Solidesulfovibrio magneticus RS-1: one gene and its partner. Each later gene encodes a partner of the first gene's protein in a complex. Links are inferred from orthologs where the notes say so. Each region holds a gene or a part of one and is shown in the gene's direction. Other genes may lie near its edges. The genes, in order: secA and secY.

Region 1 (8,338 bases):
GTCGTCAAGAAGCTCGGCTCGCCCCGGGAACGGCAGGCCGTGCCCTTCAGCAATCCCTACGACGCCACGCCCTACGAAATCATCACCCTCACCTACGACGGGCTGGTCGTGTCGCTGTACAGCATGGAAGAAGGCCAGCGGCAGTTTTTCCACCAGATTCGCATCTTCGCCGCGCCCGGCTGCTTCGCCCGGGGCGTGTGCCGGGGCATCCCCCGGGAACGCCTGGCCATTGCCCTCGGGCAGCCCGAGGAAGTCGAGGGCAACGTCTGGCGCTATTCGGACTTAAGCGGCTACAACGAAGTCTCCTTCACCTTCGACGCGGCCGGTCTCGTTGACACCATGACCTGGACCGCCGAGGCCGACTGATCCCATGAGCCCCACCCCGACCCTGCCCGCCGACGTCCGCCGCGCCCTGGAAAACATCTTCCCCGGCGACGCCGCCGTTTTCAGCCCGGAAGAAATGTTCGTCTACGGCGTCGACGCCTCGCGCCGCCACGCCCTGCCCTCGGCCGTGGTGCGCCCCGAAAACCTGGAACAGGTCCGGGCGCTTCTGGCCCTGGCCCAGGAGCATCGCCTGCCCGTGCTGCCGCGCGGCCGGGGCACCAACACCGTGGGCGACTGCACCCCGGTGGCCGGCGGCGTCGTCGTCTCCACGGCGCGCCTTGCCCGCATCCTGGACATCGACGCCGACGACTTCGTGGCCGTGGTCGAACCCGGCGTGGTCACGGCCGATCTCCAGGCCGAGGCGGCCAAAAAGCGCCTCTTCTACGCCCCGGACCCGGCCAGCGTGAAATTTTCCACCATAGGCGGCAACGTGGCCACCTGCGCCGGCGGCATGCGGGCCGTCAAGTACGGCGTCACCCGCGACCACGTGCTGGGGCTCACCGCCGTGCTGCCCGGCGGCGAAGTCGTCCACTGCGGCCGGCGCACCCATAAAAACGTCGTGGGCCTTGACCTTGTCCGCCTCTTTTGCGGCTCCGAGGGGACGCTGGGGGTCATCACCGAGCTGACGGTCAAGCTCCTGCCCCTGCCTGCCGCCACGGCCACCCTGGCCCTGGCCTTTGCCAACGTGGACGCGGCGCTTACCGCCGCCGGCGACGTGTTTCGGGCCGGCATCCTGCCCACCGCCCTGGAATTCATGGCCCGGGAGGCCATGGCCGCCGTGGCCGCCATCAGCCCCGTGCCCTGGCCCGAAACGGCCGGCGCGGCCCTTATCATCCGCCTGGACGGTTCCCCCGAGGCCCTGGCCGCCGATCTGGCCCTGCTCGAAGCCGCCACCAGGCCGGCCGGGCCGGTCTGGAGCCGCCGGGCCGCCACCCCCGAAGACGAGGAAGCCGTCTGGGAGCCGCGCCGGCTGCTCAACCCGGCCTCCTTCAAGGCCGCCCCGGACAAGATCAGCGACGACGTCACCGTGCCGCGCGGCCAGCTTCGGGCCGCCGCCGCCGGTATCCGGTCCGTGGCCGACGAACTGTCCCTCAAGATTCTGCTGTTCGGCCATGTGGGCGACGGCAACCTCCACGTCAACATCATGCACGACGCCGCCAATGCCGACGAGCGCGCCAGGGCGCAGACCGCCCGGGAACGCATCCTGTCCCTGGCCCTGTCCCTGGGCGGCACGCTGTCGGGCGAGCACGGCGTGGGCCTGTCCAAGCTGCCTTTCCTCGACCGCCAGCTTTCCCCCATCGAGCGCGGGCTCATGGCTCGGATCAAGGCCGCCTTCGACCCCTACGGCATCATGAACCCCGGCAAGGCCTACTAGACGTGTCCACGGAACTTTCCCCCGTCCACTGCCTCCACGGCCAGGGCCGCCGCCCGACCTGCATCCTGTGCGGCCGCTGCCTGCCCGTGTGCCCGCTTTTTACGGCCACCGGCCGCGAGGAGCTTTCCCCGCGGGCCAAGTTCTTCCTGGCCAAGGCCCTGGGCGAAGGCCGGGCCGAGCTGTCGGCCAAGGCCGCCGAGATGCTGACCACCGCCTGCCTGTCCTGCGGCCGCTGCGAGGACGCCTGCCCCTTGGGGCTGTGCGGCCCGGATCTGGTGGCCGAAATCCGCGCCGCCCATCCCGGGTTTGCCGGGATGCTGTGGAAGCTGTGGGTCGAACGGGCCGGACTGGCCTGGCCCCTGGCCATGACCCTGGGCAAACTGCTGCCCGGCAACATCCCCATCGCGGCCGTGTCCCGGGCCCGAGACGCCCTGGCCGCCCTGGGCGCGGGCAAGGCCCCGGCCCCCTGGCTGTTCCCCAAGAATTTCGACACGCGCCAGGCCGGCAAAAAGGCCGTCATCTTCGCCGGCTGCGTGGCCGAACATGCCAACCCGCGCTGGAAGGCCGAGGCCGCCCGGCTCCTGGAGGGCCTGGGCGTCGAGGTCCTGCCCGATCCCGGCTTTACCTGCTGCGGCTGCACCCTGGGCCACGCCGGCGCGCCCCAGGCCCAAGCCGCCATGCAGCAGCAGAATATCGACGCCTGGCGTCGGGCCGGCCGGCCGCTCATGGTGGTTTTCTGCGCCACCTGCCGCTGCGGGCTGCGGGCCTATGCCCGCAAGGACCTGGGACTGGCCATGGACGAACTTACGCCGTGGTGCGAAAACCTCGTCTCCCTGGCCGAACTGCTGGGCGACACCACGTTTGAGATCGGCCAAGCCGCGCCCCCGGCCGTGCGCTACCACCGCCCCTGCCACGGAGCCGGCGGCAACCAGGACCTTTCGCTTTTGCGCCGCATCATGGGCGAGCGCCTCGTTTTCCGGGAAAACGAAACCCCCTGCTGCGGTTTCGGGGGCCTGACCAAGCTCACCCATCCCGACCTGTCCGAAGCCGTGGCGCGTGACGCCCTGGCGATCTATGCCCCCAAGCCCGGGGAGCAGATCGTCACCGGCTGCTCGGGCTGCGTCACCCAGCTGCGCGCCGCCGCCCCGGACGGGGTGGGAGTCGGCCACTGGCTGGAAACCATCGGCTAAAAACCTTCACGACCATTTTTCGGGGCCGTTTCCCATCGCCCCGCAGCCATAAAGGAGTCCCTGCCATGCTCAAAGCCATTGCCCACAAGGTCTTCGGGTCGCGCAACGAGCGCTACCTCAAGGGCCTTCGCCCGCTCATCGAGGCCATCAACGCCTTCGAGCCGCAAATCCAGGCCCTATCCGACGACGCCATGCGCGCCCGGGTGGCCGAGCTGCGCCAGGAGGTGGCCGAGGGCCGCCCCCTCGACGACGTGCTGCCCGAAACCTTCGCCATCGTGCGCGAAGCCTCGGTGCGCTCCCTTGGCATGCGCCACTACGACGTCCAGCTCATCGGCGGCATCACCCTGCACCAGGGCAAGATCGCCGAGATGAAGACCGGCGAAGGCAAGACCCTGGTCGCCACCCTGCCCGTGGTCCTAAACGCCCTGTCCGGCAAGGGCGTGCACCTCATCACGGTCAACGACTACCTGGCCAAGCGCGACGCCGCCTGGATGGGCAAGCTCTACGGGTTCCTGGGCCTTAGCGTCGGGGTCATCGTCCACGGCCTCGACGACCAACAGCGCCAGGCCGCCTACGGCGCGGACATCACCTACGGCACCAACAACGAATTCGGTTTCGACTACCTGCGCGACAACATGAAGTTCTACCAGGAACAGCTCGTGCAGCGGCCGCTCAATTTCGCCATCGTCGACGAAGTGGACTCCATCCTCATCGACGAAGCCCGCACCCCGCTTATTATCTCCGGCCAGGCCGAGGATTCCTCCACCCTCTACGCCCGGGTCAACGCGCTTATTCCCATGCTGCGCCGCGAAACCCACTTCACCGTGGACGAAAAGGCCCGCACCGTGCTCCTCACCGACGAGGGCGTGGCCCGCATGGAAGACGTGCTCAAGATCGACAACCTGTTCGATCCGGCCAACATCACCCTGCAGCACCATGTGCTCCAGGCCCTGAAAGCCCACCACATTTTCCAGCGCGACGTGGACTATGTCGTCAAGGACGGCCAGGTCATCATCGTCGACGAGTTCACCGGCCGTCTCATGCCCGGCCGGCGCTACTCCGACGGCCTGCACCAAGCCCTGGAAGCCAAGGAACTCGTGCAGGTGGAGGCCGAGAACCAGACCCTGGCCACCATCACCTTCCAGAACTACTTCCGCATGTACAAAAAGCTCTCGGGCATGACCGGCACAGCCGACACCGAGGCCGTGGAATTCCGCGAGATCTACGGGCTGGAAGTCATCTCCATCCCCACCAACAAGCCCATGGTCCGCAAGGACTTCCCGGATCTGGTCTACAAGACCCAGCGGGAGAAGTTCGAGGCCATCGCCGCCGACGTCAAGGACCTGCACAAGCGCGGCCAGCCGGTGCTGGTCGGCACGGTCTCCATCGAGAAATCCGAGCTGCTCTCGGACATGCTCAAAAAGACCGGCGTGCCCCACGACGTCCTCAATGCCAAGAACCACGAGAAGGAAGCCGAGATCGTGGCCCTGGCCGGCCATGCCGGCAAGGTCACCATCGCCACCAACATGGCCGGCCGCGGCACGGACATCGTGCTCGGCCCCGGCGTCACCGACCTTGGCGGCCTGCACATCCTGGGCACCGAACGCCACGAATCCCGGCGCATCGACAACCAGCTGCGCGGCCGTTCCGGCCGCCAGGGCGATCCCGGCTCCTCGCGCTTCTACCTGGCCCTGGACGACGACCTCATGCGCCTTTTCGGCTCCGACCGCTTAAAAGGCCTCATGGACAAGCTCGGCATGGAAGACGGCGAGCCCATCGAGAACCGCATGGTCTCCCGGGCCATCGAAAACGCCCAGAAGCGCGTGGAAGCTCACAACTTCGAAATCCGCAAGCAGCTGCTGGACTACGACAACGTCATGAACCAGCAGCGCGAGGTCATCTACAGCCGCCGCCGCGAACTCATGGGCTCCGACGAACCGGAAACCTTCGTCCAGGAGCATATCGAAGAGATCGTGGACGAAATCTTCGCGCCCTTTGCCGCGCTCAAGGGCGAACCCGATCCCGAGCTGCTGGAAGTAGCCGCCGCCCAGATCGAGGACATTCTCGACTACAAGATCGAGCTGGCCGATGGCGGCGAGGCCGAAAAGCAGGCTGTCCTCGAAGCCGTGACCGGCCGCCAGCGCGAGCTGGCCGAGACCGCCGGGGCGCACTACAAAGAAGTGGCCCGCTACTTCCTCCTCGACAGCCTGGACCGCCACTGGAAGGAGCATCTGCTCTCCATGGACCACCTGCGCGACGGCATCGGGCTGCGCGGTTACGGCCAGAAAGACCCCAAGCAGGAGTACAAGCGCGAAGGCTTCGAGCTCTTCCAGCAGCTCATCTACAACATGCGCGACGCCGCCATCCGGGCGCTGTCGCGGGTGCGCATCCGGGCCGAAGTCCAGGAGCAGGAATTCCAGCACAAGGACGAGACCGCCAACGTGCAGTATTCCGGCCCGGCCGAGTCGGCCGAAGACGCCAAGAAAGAGCCCAAGCGCCGCGAAGCCCCCAAGGTCGGGCGCAACGATCCCTGCCCCTGCGGCTCCGGGAAAAAATACAAGAAGTGCCACGGCGCGAAATAACGCGTCGCAACCAGGGGGGCGGGCCGCTGCGGCGGGTCGCCCCCCTTGCCCGCCCGGCCGGTTTTTTCTACACCAAGGGAAACCACGCCCCAGGCGTCATTCCCAGACACCTCCGGCAGGGCCGTCCCCGCCTGCCGACGAATCGGCGTGCCCGCGCACGCCCCTGACGGTAAACCATGTTCGCGATTATCGGCATAGTGGTGGTTATCGCCTGCGTCTTCGGCGGATTTATGCTCGAAGGCGGCCATATGGGCGTGCTGTGGCAGCCCATCGAGCTGCTCATCATCGGCGGCGCGGCCCTGGGGTCGTTTTTCATCGCCTCGCCCAAGTCCATCGCCATAGGCACCTTCAAACACGTCATGCACGTGTTTACCGGCAAGGAACCGTCGGCCGGCGACTACCAGGACCTGCTCACCCTGCTGTTCGAGCTCATCAACATCGCCCGCCGCGACGGCATCGTCGCCCTGGAGCCCCACGTCTCCAAGCCCGAACAGTCCGCCACGCTGAACAAATACCCGGCCATCGCCAAAAACAAGCAGCTGGCCCACTTCATCTGCGACAACATCAAGTGCCTGCTCTCCGAAGGCATCGACGCCCACCGCTACGACGACCTCATGCGCACCGACATCGCCACCATGCACCACCACGCCATGATCGCCCCGGGCGCCGTCACCAAGGTGGCCGACTCCCTGCCCGGCCTTGGCATCGTGGCCGCCGTGCTCGGCATCGTGCTCACCATGGGCAAGATCAACGAGCCGCCCGAAGTACTCGGCCACAGCATCGGCGCGGCCCTGGTCGGCACGTTTCTGGGCATCCTCATGAGCTACGGCTTCGTCGGCCCCATGGCCAACAACCTGGAATACCAGGCCAAGGCCCAGCAGCACATGCTGCACGTGGTCAAGGAAGTGCTGGCCGCCTTCAACTCCGGCTTCTCGCCGCTACTCTCGGTGGAAATGGGCCGCCGGGCCATCCCCGAGGACGTGCGGCCGAGCATGGACGACATGGAAGGGGCGCTTCGTGGGAAAAAATGACGGCAAAACCGTCATCATCTACCGCGAGTCCGACGGAGACCACGGCGGCCACCACGGCGGCTCCTGGAAGGTGGCCTACGCCGACTTCGTGACGGCCATGATGGCCTTTTTCCTGCTCCTGTGGCTGGTCGTTTCCCTCAAGCCCCAGACCAAGCAGGAACTCTCCCTGGTCTTCCAGGATAAAAACGTGCCCTCCAAGGAAAAGACCCAGAACCTCGAAAAGGTGCCCACCTTCATCAGCCCCGACGCCATCAAGGGCAGCCCGGAATTCAAGCTCTCCCAGGAAAACAAGCTCAAGTACGAAATCGCCATCCTCATCAAGGAACTCATCACCTCCGACCAGAACGTCAAAAACAACTCGGGCGTGAGCAACGATTCCTCCGGCGTTCTCATGCAGGTCAACAACTCCGTCATGTTCAAGCCCGGTTCGGCCGAGATCACCCCGGCCGCCGCCAAGATCATGGACGGCGTGGCCAAAATCCTGCGCGATTTCAAAATCAACCTCACCGTGCGCGGCCACGCCGACGACGACGAAGGCTCCGGCCCCTACCCCTCCAAATGGGAACTCTCGGCCGCCCGGGCCGCCGCCGCCGTGCGCTACCTGTCCGAAAAAGCCGGCATCCCCTCCACCCGCCTGCGCGCCGTGGGGCTGGCCGACAGCCAACCGCTGGTGCCGCCCACCTCGGCCGAAAACAAATCCCGCAACCGGCGCATCGAGTTCTTCTACACCAGCCCCGACATGCGTCCATCTGAACGCTCCCAGGACGGACCCTAGCCGCCAGCGCTCCCGCGCCCCCGCCCGTCCACCACAGCCCATGAAGGGGGTCCGGCGGGCGGTCGGCCCCCGGCGGGTGCGGGCAGAGCCTGCTCTTCTGCCTTTTCCCTGTTTTTCCCCACGTTACGGCGCGGCTGCCGACAAAATCGAGGCCACGGTGTCGGGGTGGCGGACGATGGCGGTATGCGGACAAATATCCATGGCCCGGGCGGCGAGGTCGGCGCGGTCAGTGACGAGGATGGCCCGCAGGTTGGGCGTATGGGCGGCCAGGGCGGCCAGCAGGGCCACGCCGGGCGAGCCGGCGGCGCAGACGAGGTGCGGGCCGGTGGCCAGGTCGAGGTCCAGGGCCTGATTGATGTTGCGCAGGCCTTCGGCCGGGGAGAAGTCGTTCCAGAGGTCGCGGTTGGCCGAGGTGGGGGTGATGGTGACGTCGCAGCCGTCGTCATCGACGCGGAAGTGTTGGCGCTGGGGGTCGATGGCGTCCACGGCGTCGTGGATGTGCTCAAGCAGGGTAAGCGAGTCGTCTTCGTCGATGGAGCGGACGGCGTCCTGCCGGGCGATGCTGATTTCGCCCTGGCGCAGTTGCAAACCCGAGCCGATCCAGACAAAGGGGAGCCGGTCCGAGGAAGCCATGAGGCTTGTTAGGCGCTCGGCCATGGCCTGGTTGAGGTCGTGTTTTTCCTGGGACAAGGCGGCCTGGCCCTGGTTGCCGGCAACGGTTTGCCACTGTCGGCCCAGCGACCCGGCGTAGGCGAAGGTCTGGGGCGGCAGGGAGGCCCGGCCGAGCAGGCTTGCCAGGGGCGCGTCGGACCACAGCACGGGATGACGGCTTCGGGCCATGGCGAAGCGGCCGGCGGCCACGGCGTTCCAGGCCGGCTGGAAGCTGGTGGCCAGCCGGTGTCCGGCCGGGCGGAACAGGGCGTCGGCGTCGCAGATGAGCGTGTTGAAGGTTTCGCCGGCAATGGCTTTGAGCCCCCGCCGCACGGCGTCGCCGAGGCCAG
Region 2 (8,186 bases), 520 kb from region 1 along the record:
CCCGTCGGGACAAAACCATGGAAGCCAAAGCCATCGCCAAGTACATTCGCCTGTCGCCCCAAAAGGCGCGGCTCGTCGCCGCCAACATCCTCGGCCGACCGGTCGAGGAGGCCATGAACATACTGAAATTCACCCCGAAAAAGTCGGCTAAGATCATCGGCAAGGTGCTCCACTCGGCCGTGGCCAACGCCGAGCAGATCTCCGGGGTGGATATCGACAACCTTACGGTCAAGCAGGTGATCATCAATCCCGGGCCGACCCACAAGCGGATCATGACCCGCTCCATGGGACGCGCCTTCCGGATCGTCAAGCGCACGAGCCATATCACCGTCGTTGTGGCCGAGAACTAGGAGCGACAGATGGGACAGAAAGTTCATCCCTATGGATTTCGCCTCGGATACAACAAGAACTGGCTCTCGCGTTGGTTTTCCAAGAAGGATTACCCGGAGTTCGTTTTCGAGGACAACAAGATCCGTAAGTTCGTCAAGAAGAGCCTGTACCACGCCGGGATCTCGAAGATCGAGATCGAGCGCGCGGGCGGCAAGATTCGCCTGATCATCCACACGGCCCGGCCCGGCATCGTCATCGGCCGCAAGGGCACGGAGATCGAAAAGGTTCGCGGCGACCTCAAGCAGCGTTTCAGTCGGGAATTCACGGTGGAAGTCAATGAAATCCGCCGTCCCGAAATCGACGCCCAGCTCGTCGCCGAGAACATCGCGCTGCAGCTCGAGCGCCGCGTGGCCTTCCGCCGGGCCATGAAGCGCACCGTCGGCCTGTCGCGCAAGTTCGGCGCCGAGGGCATCAAGGTCTCCTGCGCCGGCCGCCTGGCCGGAGCGGAAATCGCCCGCTCCGAATGGTACCGTGACGGCCGGGTGCCCCTGCAGACCCTGCGCGCCGACATCGACTACGGCTACGCCATCGCCAAGACCACCTACGGCGTCATCGGGGTCAAGGTCTGGATTTTCAAAGGCGAGATTTTGGATCATGAGGTGGAAGCGTAATGTTGGCTCCCAAAAAAACCAAATTCCGGAAGATGCAAAAGGGCCGCCTGCGCGGTCCCGCCCTGCGCGGCGCCAGCATCGACTTCGGTGAAATCGGCATCAAGGCTCTGGAGCACGGCAAGCTCACCAGCCAGCAGATCGAATCCGCCCGTATCGCCATCATGCGCCACATCAAGCGCGGCGGCAAAGTCTGGATTCGCGTCTTCCCGGACCGCGTGCGCACGGAAAAGCCGGCTGAAGTCCGTCAGGGCAAAGGCAAAGGCTCTCCTGTGGGCTGGTTCGCTCCGGTCAAGCCCGGTCGCGTGCTTTACGAGATCAAGGGCGTGGACATCGAGACCGCCAAGGAAGCGCTGACCCGGGCCCAGCACAAGCTGCCGATCAAGACCAAGATTGTGGTCAAGGAGGGCTTGTAGCCATGAAGACCGCCGAACTGCGCGATCTCGACATCGAGGCTCTGGGCAAGAAGCTGGGCGAGTCCCGCGAGGAACTCTTCAAGCTGCGCTTTCAGCACGCCACGGCCCAGCTGGAAAAGACCCACCGTCTGCGTGAAGTCCGCAAGGACATCGCCCGCATCATGACGGTGCAAACTGAAAAGAAGCGTCAAGGCTAATCGGGGATCACCATGGAAGAACAGAAAAGCAATCGCCGGGTGCTGACCGGCGTCGTGGTCTCCGACAAGGCCGACAAGACCATCGTGGTCATGGTCGAGACCCTGGTGAAGCATCCGCTGTACAAAAAGTATATCCGTCGCCGCAACAAGTTCATGGCCCATGATCCGCAGAACGACTGCGGCATCGGCGATACCGTGAGCATCATCGAGCATCGGCCGCTGTCCGCCCGTAAGCGGTGGCATCTTGAAAAAATCATGGAAAAAGCGGTCTAGGAGCTCGACATGATTCAGGTTGAATCCAATCTCGATGTGGCGGACAATTCCGGCGCTAAACGAGTGTGCTGCATCAAGGTGCTCGGCGGCTCCCGTCGCCGTTACGCCACGGTGGGTGACATCATCGTCGTGTCCGTCAAGGACGCCCTGCCCAATTCCAAGGTGAAAAAGGGCGCCGTGATGAAGGCCGTTGTGGTTCGGACCAAAAAGGAAGTCGGCCGGGCCGACGGTTCCTACATCAAGTTCGACTCCAACTCCGCCGTGCTGCTGTCCAACCAGGGCGAGCCGGTTGGAACCCGTATCTTCGGACCGGTCGCGCGTGAGCTGCGGCAGAAAAACTTCATGAAAATCGTGTCGCTGGCTCCTGAAGTCCTCTAGGGCTTCCCACGCGCATCGAGGACGACATGAAAACCTATCGGATTCGTAAAGACGACAAGGTGATGGTCATCGCCGGCAAGGACAAGGGCAAAGTGGGCAAGATCTTAAAGATCCTGCCCAAGCGCAACGCCGTGCTGGTGGAAAAGGTGAACCAGGTCAAGCGCCACACCAAGGCCAATCCCTACGCCAAGACCCCCGGCGGAATCATCGAGAAGGAAGCGCCGTTGGACATCTCCAACGTGGCTCTCTTGTGCGAAGGTTGCGCCAAGCCGGCCAAGGTCGGCTACAAATACACCGCTGATGGCAAGAAGGTTCGCTTCTGCAAGAAGTGCAACCACGAAATCGCCTAGCGTCAAAAGGAAACGGTATGACCCGCCTGGAACAAATCTATGCCGAGAAGGTAGCCCCGGAGCTGAAGAAAGAGTTCGGGTACACTTCCAGCATGCAAATCCCCCGGCTTTCCTTTGTCTCGCTCAACATGGGTTTGGGCGAAGCGAGCAACAACAATAAGCTCATCGAGGAAGCCGTGGTCGAGCTGACCGCCATCGCTGGACAAAAGGCCGTGATCACGCGAGCCCGGAAGTCCATCGCGGCCTTTAAGCTCCGGGAGGGCATGCCGGTGGGGTGCCGTGTGACCCTTCGCCGGGATCGGATGTGGGATTATCTCGACAAACTCATGAATTTTGCCCTGCCTCGGGTTCGCGACTTTCGCGGCGTGCCTGACCGTGGATTCGACGGACGCGGCAATTTTACCCTCGGTATCCGGGAGCACAGCATTTTCCCGGAAATCAACGTGGATCGCGTCGAGCACGTCAAGGGCATGAACGTCACCATCGTCACTACGGCCACCGCCGACAAGGAAGGCAAGATGTTGCTGGACCTGCTCGGCATGCCGTTTAAAAAGTAAGGAGAACGGACGTGGCCCGTAAATCTTTGATGGTGAAAGCCAGCCGCAAACCGAAGTTTTCCACCAGGGCGTACAATCGTTGCCCCATCTGTGGTCGTCCCCGGGCGTATCTGCGCAAGTTCGGCGTTTGCCGTATTTGTTTCCGTAACATGTCGCTGACCGGCGAAATGCCCGGCGTGCGCAAGTCGAGCTGGTAAGGAGAAGGACGCCATGTCGGTGACCGATCCCATTTCCGATATGCTGACCCGCATCCGCAATGCCCATCGGGCCTTGCACGCGGACCTGTCGTTTCCCACGTCCAAACTGAAGGCCGCCATTGCCGCCATCCTCAAGGAGGAAGGCTACATCGGGGACTTCGCCGTGGACGGGCAAGCGCTGACCATCAACCTCAAATATCAGAGCGGCAAACCGATCATTTCGGGGCTCAAAAGGGTGAGCAAGCCCGGACGGCGCGTGTACGTGCCGGCCGAGGCCATCCCCAAGGTGCAAAACGGCCTGGGCATCAGCATCCTGTCCACTTCCCGGGGCATCCTGGAAGGAGCCAAGGCTCGCGAGCTCAATGTCGGCGGCGAGCTCCTGTGCGAAATCTGGTAATAAGATCCACCGCGGAGAAGATGTCATGTCCAGGATAGGAAAACGCGAAATCGAGCTGCCCGCCGGCGTGTCCGTTGAGCTGGCTTCCGATGCGGTGGTGGTCAAGGGCCCCAAGGGCCAGCTGTCCACCCCCACGCATCCCAAGATCGCCTACGCCGTCGCCGACGGCAAGGTCCAGGTCAGCCGCACCGACGACACCCGTGTGGCCCGTGCCCAGCATGGCCTGCGACGCACCCTGCTTGCCAACCTCGTCGAGGGCGTGAGCAAGGGCTTCACCAAGACGCTGGAAGTCATCGGCGTCGGCTACAAGGTCGCCACCGCCGGCAACACCGTCTCCTTGGCCGTGGGGTTCTCCCACCCCGTGGATTTCAAGCTGCCCGAGGGCATTGAAGCCAAGGTTGAAGGCAACAAGCTGACCTTGTCGGGCATCGACAAGGTGCTCCTTGGCGAAACCGCCGCCCGCATCCGTCGCGTGCGGCCGCCCGAACCCTTCAAGGGCAAGGGCATCAAGTACGAAAACGAAGTCATTCGCCGCAAGGCCGGTAAGTCCGGCGGCAAGAAATAGGGGCTAGCAGCATGAAGATGACCAAGACCCTGGCGCGAGCGCGCCGGAAAGTCCGCATCCGCAAGAAACTGTCTGGCACCGTCGAACGCCCCAGGCTCGTGGTGTACCGGTCCAACCGGCACATCTACGCCCAGGTGATCGACGACCTGACCGGACAGACCCTGGTGTCCTCCTCCAGCCTGACGCTTTTGAGGGCCGGCGAGGCGGTCAAGGCCGACAAGGAAGCGGCGACCATGGTCGGTAAAGACCTGGCCGCCAAGGCCCTTGAACGCAACATCCAGGCCGTTGTGTTTGACCGCAACGGTTACATCTACCACGGCAGGGTGCAAGCCCTGGCCGACGGAGCGCGGGATGGCGGCCTCAAATTCTAAACGCGCGAAGGAAGACGGCATGGAACAGCAATCCGATCTGTCTCAGATCGAAAAGATCGTGTACCTCAATCGCGTCGCCAAGGTCGTCAAGGGCGGCCGTCGGTTCAGCTTCAGCGCCCTGGTCGTCGTCGGCGACGGCAAGGGTTCGGTGGGCTACGGACTGGGCAAGGCCAACGAAGTGCCTGAAGCCATCCGCAAGGCCACGGAACAGGCCCGCAAGGCCATGATCCGGGTGCCCCTGCTCGACGGTACGCTGCCCTACGAGATCCTCGGCCAGTTCGGGGCCGGTCGCGTCATGCTCAAGCCCGCCTCCAAGGGTACCGGCATCATTGCCGGCGGTCCGGTGCGCGCCATCATGGAAGCCTGCGGCGTCCATGACATCTTGACCAAGGCCATCGGCACCAACAATCCGCACAACGTCTTGCGGGCCACCATGGAAGGCTTGGCTTCGCTGCGCAGCGCCGACTCGGTCAGCGCCATGCGCGGCAAGGCCCTGTCCACGCCCCGCAAGTAAGGACGCAACGCCATGGCAAACATTACCGTCAAGCTGGTGAGAAGCCGCTACGGCAACACGCCCAAGCAGCGCGCCACCCTGGCTTCCCTTGGCCTGAAGAAAATCCGCCAGGAACGCTCCTTCGAGAAAACCGACACTCTGGTCGGCATGATCGCGAAGGTCCAACATCTCGTTGAGGTGACCGAGTCATGAAGCTCCACGAGCTCTATCCCTTCCCCGAGGAGCGGGCCAGCCGCAAGCGCGTCGGCCGTGGCCGGGCCACCGGCTGGGGCTGCACCTCCGGTCGCGGCAACAAGGGCCAGAATTCCCGGGCCGGCGCCAAGCACCGCGCCTGGTTCGAAGGCGGCCAGATGCCCATCGCCCGTCGCTTGCCCAAGCGCGGTTTCAAGAACTACCCGTTCAAGGTCGTCTTCCAGCCCATCAATCTGGATCGGCTGCTGGCTTCCTTCGACGGCAAGGACGCCATCACCCTCGACGACATCTATGATCGCGGTCTGGCCCCGGCCGGCGCCTTGGTCAAGATCTTAAGCGTCGGCGAAGTCGCCGCCGCCGTCACCGTCGAGGCCCACAAGTTCAGCGCCAAGGCGGCTGAGAAAATCACCGCCGCCGGCGGCAAGGTCATCGCCCTGGGAACGCCCGAGGCTTTGACCGAAACCCCTACTGAATAAACGGAAGTTGCCGTGGCCCTTACCGGAGTCGAAAATCTGGCCCGTCTGCCGGAGCTGAAAAAAAAGCTCCTTTGGACCTTCCTGCTTGTGGCCGTCTACCGCATCGGCGTGCATGTCCCGGTGCCGGGCGTTGATTCGGCCGCGCTGGCGGATTTCTTCGAAAGCGCCAAGAACACCCTTTTTGGCCTGTTCGACATGTTCTCCGGCGGAGGGCTGCGCAACCTCTCCATCTTCGCCCTGGGGATCATGCCCTACATCTCCGCCTCCATCATCATCCAGCTGCTGACCGTGGTCAGCCCTGAGCTGGCCAAGATGCAGAAGGAGGAGGGCGCCGCCGGGAAGAAAAAGATCACCCAGTACACCCGCTACGGAACGGTGCTCATCACCTGCATCCAGGGCTTCGGCATTGCCGTTGGCCTGGAAAGCATGGCCAGCCCTACGGGCGCGCCGGTGGTGCTCATGCCTGGCTGGGGCTTTCGCCTCATGACCATCATCACGCTGTGCGCCGGCACGGTGTTTCTCATGTGGCTCGGCGAACAGTTGACGGAAAAGGGCATTGGCAACGGCATTTCGCTGATCATCTATTCCGGCATCGTGGCCGGATTGCCGCGCGCCGTGCTCTCCACCTTTGATCTGCTCAAGGCCGGGGAGCTCTCGCCGCTCATGCTTATCCTCATCGTGGCGCTGATGTTGGCCGTTTTGGTCGCCATCGTGTTCATGGAGCGAGGGCAGCGGCGAATTCCCATACAATATGCCAAGCGCATGGTCGGACGGAAAATGTACGGCGGCCAGACCACCCATCTGCCGCTGCGCGTCAACACGGCCGGCGTCATTCCGCCCATTTTCGCCTCCTCGATTCTGCTTTTCCCGGCGACCTTGGGCGAGTTTTCGAGCGTGCCTTGGCTGAAGACCGTGGCCTCCCTGTTCTCGCCGCAGACGATGACCTACAACGTGATCTTTATCGCGCTGATTGTTTTCTTCTGCTATTTCTATACGGCCATTATCTTTGATCCCAATGATATTGCCGAGAACATTCGTAAGCAGGGTGGTTTTATTCCGGGTATCCGGCCCGGGGCCAAGACCAAGGAATACATCGACAAGGTGCTGGTTCGCATCACCCTGTGGGGTTCGATGTACATCTCCGCCGTCTGCGTGTTGCCCATGATGCTGATCCAGCAGTTCAACGTGCCGTTTTATTTCGGCGGCACTTCGCTTTTGATCGTGGTCGGCGTGGCCATGGACTTCATGTCCCAGATCGAGTCGTATCTTATCTCCCGTCAGTATGAAGGCCTCATGCAGAAGGGGAGAATCAAGGGCAGGCAGTAGGTTTGAAAAAGGTCAGGGGGATCTACCTCAAAAACGACCTTGAACTGGCCTCCATGCGGGAAGCCTGCCGCATCGTGGCCGTGATCCTGCGGGATCTGTCCGAAGCGGTGAAGCCTGGCGTGACCACCATGACCTTCGAACAGCTGGCGCTGAAGCGCTGCGCGGATTTCAAGGTCAAGCCAGGGTTCCTGGGCATGTACGGGTTTCCTTTTGCCCTGTGCTGCTCGGTCAATGAGGAAGTCGTTCACGGCTTTCCATCCGACCGAGTGCTCAAAGAAGGGGACCTGGTCAGCTTCGACATGGGCGTGGTCTACGACGGTTTTTACGGAGACGCCGCCACCACGGTTCCGGTTGGCGAGATAAGTCCCGAGAAAGCCAAGCTTTTGCAGGTGACTCGGGAAAGTCTGGCAAAGGGCATCGCCGAGGCCATATCCGGCAATGACCTGTATGACATTTCGCGGGCCGTGCAAAAACATGTTGAAGGCCATGGCCTAAGTGTTGTAAGACGGTTCGTTGGTCACGGCATTGGGAGGAAGCTCCACGAAAAGCCCGAAATTCCCAATTTCGAGCCCAAGGACGCGCCTCGCGTCCCGCTTCTTCCCGGGATGGTGCTCGCCATCGAACCCATGGTGACGGCGGGTGGACCCGACGTCGAAGTGTTGTCCGACAATTGGACGGCCGTGACGAAAGATCGCAGCCTGTCCGCGCATTTCGAGCATACGGTGGCTGTGACCAAAAACGGTCCTCGGATTTTAAGCCTGGCTGATTGACGCGACCGACGCCCGCGCGGCCTCGGTCGTTTCCGTCGCCAGGAGACGGAGAGATGGCATGAAAGTGAGACCTTCGGTGAAAAAACTTTGTCCCAAGTGCAAAATCATCCGGCGTCACGGCGTTGTGCGGGTGATCTGCGATAACCCCCGGCACAAGCAACGTCAGGGATAACGGAGGAACGTCGTGGCCAGAATCGCGGGAGTCGACC

The links.
Region 2: the proteins of secA (region 1) and secY are in contact, whole or in part, in a crystal structure (PDB 3DIN), measured with the Thermotoga maritima proteins. The link is inferred for Solidesulfovibrio magneticus RS-1 from one-to-one orthologs. Residues at the interface, in WP_004082002.1 of Thermotoga maritima: Glu261, Ala262, Arg263, Lys300, Ala301, Arg302, Thr303, Ile304, Ile305, Leu323, Tyr324, Asp325, Pro326, Val329, Ser330, Tyr333, Ile336, Lys340, Phe345, Val349, Glu363, Phe364, Tyr374, Ser375, Gly376, Gly377, Glu393, Ile395, Thr482, Ser483; in WP_004081795.1 of Thermotoga maritima: Glu108, Gly109, Glu110, Glu111, Ala236, Glu237, Arg238, Arg239, Ile240, Thr241, Ile242, Gln243, Tyr244, Ala245, Arg246, Arg247, Val248, Thr249, Gly250, Arg251, Arg252, Val253, Tyr254, Gly256, Ala257, Ser258, Thr259, Tyr260, Leu261, Pro262.

The regions. Positions count from the first base shown.
Region 1 is NC_012796.1:828,634-836,971, reverse strand. The notes cover bases 2,711-5,772. They hold secA (preprotein translocase subunit SecA), read left to right. Parts: upstream 2,711-3,014; coding sequence 3,015-5,531; downstream 5,532-5,772. Other genes in these bases: motA (flagellar motor stator protein MotA), read left to right, coding at 5,708-5,772; DMR_RS03590 ((Fe-S)-binding protein), read left to right, coding at 2,711-2,949. In the rest of the region: DMR_RS03600 (hypothetical protein), read left to right, coding at 1-366; DMR_RS03595 (FAD-binding oxidoreductase), read left to right, coding at 371-1,759; more of DMR_RS03590, read left to right, coding at 1,762-2,710; more of motA, read left to right, coding at 5,773-6,562; DMR_RS03575 (OmpA/MotB family protein), read left to right, coding at 6,549-7,337; DMR_RS03570 (hypothetical protein), read right to left, coding at 7,461-8,338. UniProt on the Escherichia coli protein: Required for protein export, interacts with the SecYEG preprotein conducting channel.
Region 2 is NC_012796.1:1,343,499-1,351,684, forward strand. The notes cover bases 5,141-8,050. They hold secY (preprotein translocase subunit SecY), read left to right. Parts: upstream 5,141-5,893; coding sequence 5,894-7,207; downstream 7,208-8,050. Other genes in these bases: rpsE (30S ribosomal protein S5), read left to right, coding at 5,141-5,213; rpmD (50S ribosomal protein L30), read left to right, coding at 5,226-5,405; rplO (50S ribosomal protein L15), read left to right, coding at 5,402-5,881; map (type I methionyl aminopeptidase), read left to right, coding at 7,210-7,977; rpmJ (50S ribosomal protein L36), read left to right, coding at 8,036-8,050. In the rest of the region: rplV (50S ribosomal protein L22), read left to right, coding at 18-350; rpsC (30S ribosomal protein S3), read left to right, coding at 360-1,001; rplP (50S ribosomal protein L16), read left to right, coding at 1,001-1,414; rpmC (50S ribosomal protein L29), read left to right, coding at 1,417-1,611; rpsQ (30S ribosomal protein S17), read left to right, coding at 1,624-1,884; rplN (50S ribosomal protein L14), read left to right, coding at 1,894-2,262; rplX (50S ribosomal protein L24), read left to right, coding at 2,289-2,612; rplE (50S ribosomal protein L5), read left to right, coding at 2,630-3,169; DMR_RS23180 (type Z 30S ribosomal protein S14), read left to right, coding at 3,181-3,366; rpsH (30S ribosomal protein S8), read left to right, coding at 3,380-3,763; rplF (50S ribosomal protein L6), read left to right, coding at 3,789-4,328; rplR (50S ribosomal protein L18), read left to right, coding at 4,340-4,699; more of rpsE, read left to right, coding at 4,719-5,140; more of rpmJ, read left to right, coding at 8,051-8,149; rpsM (30S ribosomal protein S13), read left to right, coding at 8,162-8,186. UniProt on the Escherichia coli protein: The central subunit of the protein translocation channel SecYEG. Consists of two halves formed by TMs 1-5 and 6-10.